2 regions of the Leuconostoc sp. C5 genome follow, and region 1 is predicted to be linked to the other one. Evidence: riboswitches for the same ligand, from Rfam matches in the RefSeq annotation. Region 1 holds a riboswitch; the other holds the start of a gene.
What was found. A riboswitch is a leader RNA that binds a small molecule or an ion and turns the genes downstream of it on or off. The one in region 1 is predicted to bind lysine.

Region 2: linked by a shared signal. The riboswitch ahead of lysA (diaminopimelate decarboxylase) and the one ahead of alr (alanine racemase) in region 1 are both predicted to bind lysine.

Annotation. Positions count from the first base shown of each region.
Region 1 covers NZ_CP134351.1:1,891,888-1,895,494, forward strand. The annotation lists gene RHP56_RS09615 (aspartate-semialdehyde dehydrogenase) at 1-447, opposite strand, end outside; gene alr (alanine racemase) at 457-1,569, opposite strand; lysine riboswitch at 1,667-1,835, opposite strand; gene RHP56_RS09625 (NAD(P)H-hydrate epimerase) at 1,961-2,626, shown strand; gene RHP56_RS09630 (Rrf2 family transcriptional regulator) at 2,711-3,163, opposite strand; gene RHP56_RS09635 (YhgE/Pip domain-containing protein) at 3,217-3,607, opposite strand, start outside.
Region 2 covers NZ_CP134351.1:634,635-638,241, reverse strand. The annotation lists gene dapD (2,3,4,5-tetrahydropyridine-2,6-dicarboxylate N-acetyltransferase) at 1-420, opposite strand, end outside; gene lysA (diaminopimelate decarboxylase) at 422-1,714, opposite strand; lysine riboswitch at 1,798-1,966, opposite strand; gene RHP56_RS03295 (fructosamine kinase family protein) at 2,053-2,895, opposite strand; gene RHP56_RS03290 (hypothetical protein) at 3,079-3,607, opposite strand, start outside.

The sequences.
Region 1 (3,607 bases):
TGTCAAACCATATTTAGCTTTAATGGGCGCTAGAGCAACAACCATTTGAATCGTTGAACAGTTAGGGTTGGCAATAATTCCTTGGTGTTGTTTCAAATCTGCTTCATTAACTTCAGGAACAATTAACGGGACATCATCATTCATTCGCCATTGGCTTGAATTATCAACAACCACAGCGCCGCGTTTCACAGCTTCGGGTGCAAATCGTGCTGAAACTGAACCACCACCGCTAGCCAAAACTAAATCAACCCCATCAAAACTTTCTGGAGTTGCTTCCTCAACAACCACGTCTGTACCTTTAAATTGAAGTGTCTTACCTGCTGAACGTGACGAAGCAAGCAATTTTATATTCTTCACGGGAATCGTTGATTGCTCTAATTGTTCAATAAGTCGTGTGCCCACAGCACCTGTTGCGCCAAGAATGGCAACACTATATTCTCTAGTCATTATCTTCTCCTAATCTACTAAAATACGATGTATTCTATCTTGTAGTCCTGTTGTGATTTCCCAGGGCGCCAAACCTGCAAACTGTGCAACGTCCTCGATTGTATTCTCTAAGTCTCCATCTTGACCAATAAAGGTTACCGTTGTACCTTCTGGATATTCACGAGGCAAACGTATCATTAACTGATCCATTGCTACTTGCCCTACAATAGGGGCGTATTGACCGTCAATAATAACCTTGAACCCCATTAATTTGCGTAGCCAACCATCCCCATAACCAATAGGAACAGTGCCTATCCACTCGTTTTGAGTTGTCGTATATTTGTGTGAATAACTAATACCTTCACCAGCAGGTAAGCGTTTAACAAAATTTACCTCGCTCCGAAGGGCCATGACGGGTTTCAGGTTACGTCCATCTGCTAGTTCACCACGAGAGGGCTCAATCCCATAAAGCACCGTTCCTACGCGGACAACCTCATGGGGAACCTCTTCTGCGTGATACATTGCAGCACCCGAATTAGCAACATGATAATACTTTGGTTTTGGCAAGTCATCCGTCAATTGATGCCAACGTGTTAATTGCTTTTGGAAGTACCTGGTATCTGATGAATCAGATTCGGCAAAGTGCGTCGATAGTCCAACATATTCAAACTTATCAGCATGATCCAAAACAAACTGTATCGCTTTCGCTAAAGTTTCACGATTTCTAAACCCAATTCTACCCATGCCAGTATCGATACCTAGTGTAACAGGTAATCGCTGTTCACCAGTTAACTGATGTTCTGCTTTCTCCAGCCAGTCCAATGAAACAACAGTTGCCATGATATGCTGGACAGCCATTAGTTCAACATACTTTACCTGTGAAATACCTAAAATTAAAATTGGTGCGGTTATGCGCTCATGCCGCAGTGCAATAGCTTCATCAAGAACAGCTACACCTAAGCCATAAATACCTCCTGCCACAGCAGCTTGAGCCATAGGAATCAAACCAAATCCATAGGCATTTGACTTAACGGTCAAAAAGACTTTGTCTGCACCTGATACATTTTTAACGGTCGTTATATTATGTTCAACAGCGCTCTTGGAAACTTCAAGACGTGTTGGACGTGTTATTGCCTCTACCATATGTTAGCCCATTCACAGATATCTATGAATGCATACCTCCTCTATTAAAAAATCCACAGCGCACAAGTAGCAGCCATGGATCCCAATTAATTGCAATCTATAACATAGCACCCCGCTTACGCGACAGTCCAACGATTTTTCACCGATTGGCCCAGCTACTTGGTGTCACAGCACCAATGCTTCGGCTACATCCCCTTTAACCTGTTTCATTGTACCTGTAAGCACTCCGCAAGCGACTAATGTCAGCAGCAACCTCTATGATTCTTAAATTGTTATTATTGTATTCTAATTTTTTTTATTTGTCAAATTCAATATTTTTACGCTTGTTTGATTGATAACACTGTCAAATCACCGTATAATGAATTTAATAACTTATGAAATGATGGGAACTATGACGCGACTTGTTACAGCTACAGAAATGCAGCAAATAGATAATTACACGATTGAGACTATTGGTATGCCACAGGATGTATTAATTGAACGGGCCGCAATGGCAGTGCTTGATGTTATCGGCGCCGGTAGATTCGATTTGAGTCATGTGTTAGTACTAGCTGGTCTTGGTAATAATGGTGCTGACGGCGTAGCAATCGCTCGTCTCTTGTACGCTCAAGGCGTAAATGTCTCATTACAATTTGTCGGAAACGTTAGCCGTGCGAAAGACAGTGTGAAACGGCAACTGGCAATCATTGAAAAGCATGGCTTAGTTCGTTCTGAAAAAAGTGACTTTAATGAGGCAACTTTAATTATTGATGCGATATTTGGAGTTGGATTGAACAACGTTCTACCTGAAGGCTTACAAAAAATGATTAAAGCGGCCAACCACATTGATAAACCTGTCATTGCTGTTGATGTTCCTACTGGTATTGATGCAACAACGGGAGAGGTACGTGGCGCTGCTCTTAAAGCTCATACTACAGTCACTTTCGGCTTCACAAAGGTTGGTTTAACGCAACAGAATGGTTGTTACCTTTCCGGAAATGTTATTTTAAAAGATGTCGGGATGCTTATTCCAGATGATTTTGAATTCAGTTTACAGGAGACGCTACCTGTTGCATAGAATATAATACTTCACAATATAAAAACAGTTTATTAATGCCAGGTTGGCATTAATAAACTGTTTTTTTAGTCAATATGTGTCACTTCATCGCCAATCAACAATTTCTTCTCCTTCTTTAGCAAACAATAACAAATCAGCAATTGATGTACGTTTTAACCGTTTCTTAAAATCTTTTTCTGCTTCATAGACAATAGATAGAACTTCTTTTGTTCCTTCAGCGACAGCAGTTTTGGCAGGAAACACGCGATCTGCCAATTGGGTAGAATGAATAAAGCTATCTTCTCCTTCAATCGCCTCATAAACATCCAATAACGTAATATCATTGGTATTACGAGCCAATTTGAAACCACCTTCCTTACTAGCGATCGCTTTTATTAAATTTGCAACAACTAATTTGCGCATTGTTTTTTTTAAGTACGATTCAGATACTTCTAAGTGTTCACTTAAAACATGACTTTTAACAGGTAAGCCATCTTTTTGCAAAGCTAACATAACCAAGACAACCAAACTTTGTTCAACTGCACTAGACATTTTCATTTATTTTTCCAACTTCATTTCTTTATGTACGCAGTCTGCCGACTGCTTTTAAATTAATGCTTAAAAGTTAACTGATTATGGTTTAATTTCATTTGGTACACAAACCATGTTAGTACCATTGATATCACTCCTAAGGATAACAATACAGTTAAGTCTGATGCAACACTGCCACCCATAGAAATTGTTTCGCGGAAGGCATGGACAGAGTAACTCATTGGCATCCATGGATGAATTGCCTCAAAAAAGCTGTTTGACAACTCAATAGGATAAGATCCTGCACTAGCACTCAGTTGTAATACCATCAAAACCAGCATAATCCCTGACCCTAGTTTACCAATTAGCACATTAAACAAGACAACAAACTGATTGAACCCAAAGGATGCTGCTAAGGCTACAACAAATGTCATCGCTGGCCGCTGCGCTTCCATGCCATCCACTAAGAAG
Region 2 (3,607 bases), 760 kb from region 1:
ACCAACAATGGCACGGCCGCCAAGTACAGCACCCATATCAATCATTGTGTTAGCACCAATCTCTGCACCAATATTAATCACTGCGCCCAACATAATCACCGCATTGTCACCAATTTCAACTTGATCGCGAATAATGGCACCTGGTTCAATGCGAGCATTAATTTCTTTTTTATCAAGCAAAGGAACGGCAGAGTTACGTGAATCATTTTCAATAAATACATCTTCTGATGGTAGATTCTTAATTAACAATTCAATTTCAGACCAGTCGCCAATTAATTGTCCAAATGACTCATTTCCAAATTGTTGCACAGTATCTGGCACTTCAGTTGCCAATGTGCCTTTATATGTAACTTTTACTGGGGTAATTTTTTTTGCATTTGCAATGAAATTAATTAGTTTTTGTGCTTCGTTTTCAGCCATGTTATTTATCTCCTAGAGTATAATCCTGATCTAAACTGATCATGTGTTCAAAAGTTTCACGTTCAACAACGACTTGATGTTGACCATTTTCCACGAAGACAACGGCCGGTCGTGGATTTCGGTTATAATTTGAAGCCATTGCATACCCGTACGCACCTGTTGCAAGCACAGATAAAATGTCACCAGGTTTTGTCGCCGGTAATTCTTCCTGCCAAACCAATACGTCACCTGACTCACAATATTTACCAGCAATCCGCACAATTTCTTCACTTTTAGCATTTGGTTGATTGGCTAAAACCGCTTCGTAATTTGCTTGATAAAGTGCTGGACGAATATTATCTCCCATACCACCATCTACAGCCAAGTAATTTCTAATTCCTGGAATATCCTTACGCGACCCAACTGTATATAGGGTTTGTCCGGCTGGTCCGACAATCGAACGACCAGGTTCAATCCATATTTCTGGCATTGCCCAATCGTACTGTGTAGCCTTTTCTTTCAAAACACGGATAATAGCATCCGCAAACTCGCTTTCTGGCAAAGGTTGATCCTCATCAGTATAACGAATACCAAATCCACCGCCAGTATTAATGACTTCTGGTTGCCATCCCCATGAGTAAGCAGTATCTGCTAATAGTGCTGCATTTTTCTCAAATCCAGTCACATCAAATATTTGAGATCCAATATGCGCATGTAAGCCACGCAAATGAAGATGGTTATCTTTTATTGCAATATCATAGGCCTGCTTCGCTTGACCTGTTTGTAAATCAAAGCCAAATTTACTATCTTGTTGACCAGTACTAATAAATTCATGAGTATGAGCTGAAATTCCTGGTGAAATACGTAGTAAAATATCTTGAATAACATTTTTTTCCGCCGTAATTTCTGACAGTAGCTGTAACTCAAGAAAATTATCAACAATAATTGTTCCCACACCATTTTCAACGGCCATCACAAGTTCATCATAACTCTTATTATTACCATTAAAACTAAGATGCTGAGTTGGAAAATCAGCTTTAATTGCTGTGTATAATTCCCCACCAGACACGACATCAGCGTGAATATTTTCTTGAGCTGCCACCTGATAAATTGCTTTAGTAGCAAAAGCTTTACCAGCATAACTCACTACATATGGGACATTTTCTTGTTCAAAGATACGCTTAAACGCTCTCATTGTCTTACGAATAAGTGTTACATCGTAAACTGCTAACGGCGTGCCATATGTCTTTGCCAGTTCGATTGTATCAACACCATCAACTGTCAGATGTTGCTTTTCATTTATTGGATACGTCATCATTTCCCCTTGAATTACACAAAAAAACCCTTTGATAGGTTCGCAAAACGGACTTATCAAAGGGCATTGTTAGCATTTTTGACAGTTTCCATAGCTCACCGCATCTCTGCGACAGTCTAATAGCTCTTAACTATTAGCCCAATCAAGGTCATTTGTAGACACCCTTGATTTCGGCGATATCCCCTAAGCTTACTATCAATTGCTACAGCAACTCCGGTAAGTGTATTGTCAATCGCGACCTCTATGTGAAATAATTTTTATTCTGTCATTATTATGACTGAATCATTATTGAATGTCAAGGTTTTTTCGTCTAATTCTTTGCTAGCAATCATGTGATTTTAAAAAGACGTTAATAATTTGTTCATCCGCGGTGCATAAATATCACCAAAGCGTGTAAAGTGCATTAGTATATAATAAAACTCATACCATTTTTCACGTTTTTGCCAGCCATCATCCAATGGCCATTCTTGCATATATTGATTATAAAATGACGGACTAAAGCCGGCAAACACTCTTGAAATCGCCAAATCATATTCCCGATCACCGTAGAACACGTTAGGATCAATAAATACAGGTTTACCTTGATCGTTAAACATAAAGTTTCCTGCCCAGAAATCACCATGCAGTAGTGATGGTTGAACTGTTTGCGCGTGATTATCATTTAATATTGTTTCACGTAAATTACTATAGTGATCACCACGTTGGGTCAGCCAAAAATTATTTTTTTGCGCTTGTGCCATTAGCGGATCCAAGCGTTGTTTCACAAAGAATTCAGCCCAAGAAGATTGCCAAGTATTATTTTTAGGCACAAAATCTACTAAGTTATCACTATCAAATCCAAACTTTGGCGCTGTAGCTTGGTGCATTTTAACCAGCGACTTTGCTAATTCTTGTTGTGACCCATTTCCTTGATTAATCCACGTCAAGACTAAGTAGGCGTGCCCTTGTAACTGTCCCTGCGCTAAAACGGCTGGCACAGTCACCTCTTCCCCCAAAGCCTTCAAGCCAGCAACTTCATGATCAAAAAAACTTGCTTGAGCATTTTGTTGAATCTTTAAAAAATAGCGCTGGTTATTCGAATAGATTGAAAACGCCTCGTTAATGTCTCCACCACGTACCTTCTCTAAGTCGTGTGGTTTTTCAAGTCCCAAACGAGTAACAAAATCGTTGCCTAAGTCCATATTATCCTCCAAAATTTATTATCGGAACAAAAAAACACAATTTTCATTACGAAAACTGTGTTTTTGGCAAAATAATACCCTTATTATCGACAAATTTATTCAATTGTCTCACAGGTATTATCATCTGATTGTAGTGTATCATAATATTATACAGACGTCACTACTTTGTGTACTTCTCTACTGTTAGCTGATGACTGGTAAATTGGCTGCAATTAAATCGTTAGTTACATCCACAAATTTTTCATCGTTCAAACGCAACAAACGCCAATCGTATTCCCTATCATTATCAAATTCATCAATATATGGTTCAAACTCACCTTCAGTTTGTAAAATCAGATAGCCTGCAAAAGCATCCGAAAATTCACTTTCAGTGCTAATAACACGTACTAATTGATTATTAGAAAAAAATCCGATGGCTAACTGATCATTATTCCACTGACCTTCAAAGGACCACTTTAAAGTAATCCAATCTGAAAGTGTTATTCCTAGGTTCAATAGATAATCCACAGATAAACGAATGTGGATTGGATGCTTGCTGGATTGAGAGTCGATTCCTTGAGCATCCAATTGAGAAGAGAAGATGCCACTTAATGCCTCAAAATCACTCACACTGGGTACTTTTTCTTCATTTTGCCATGCTTCAACAGTTTCAACTTCAACATCTAGTGCATCAGCAATCTCTATTGTTGAAATTTTAGTTAATTCTTGTAGT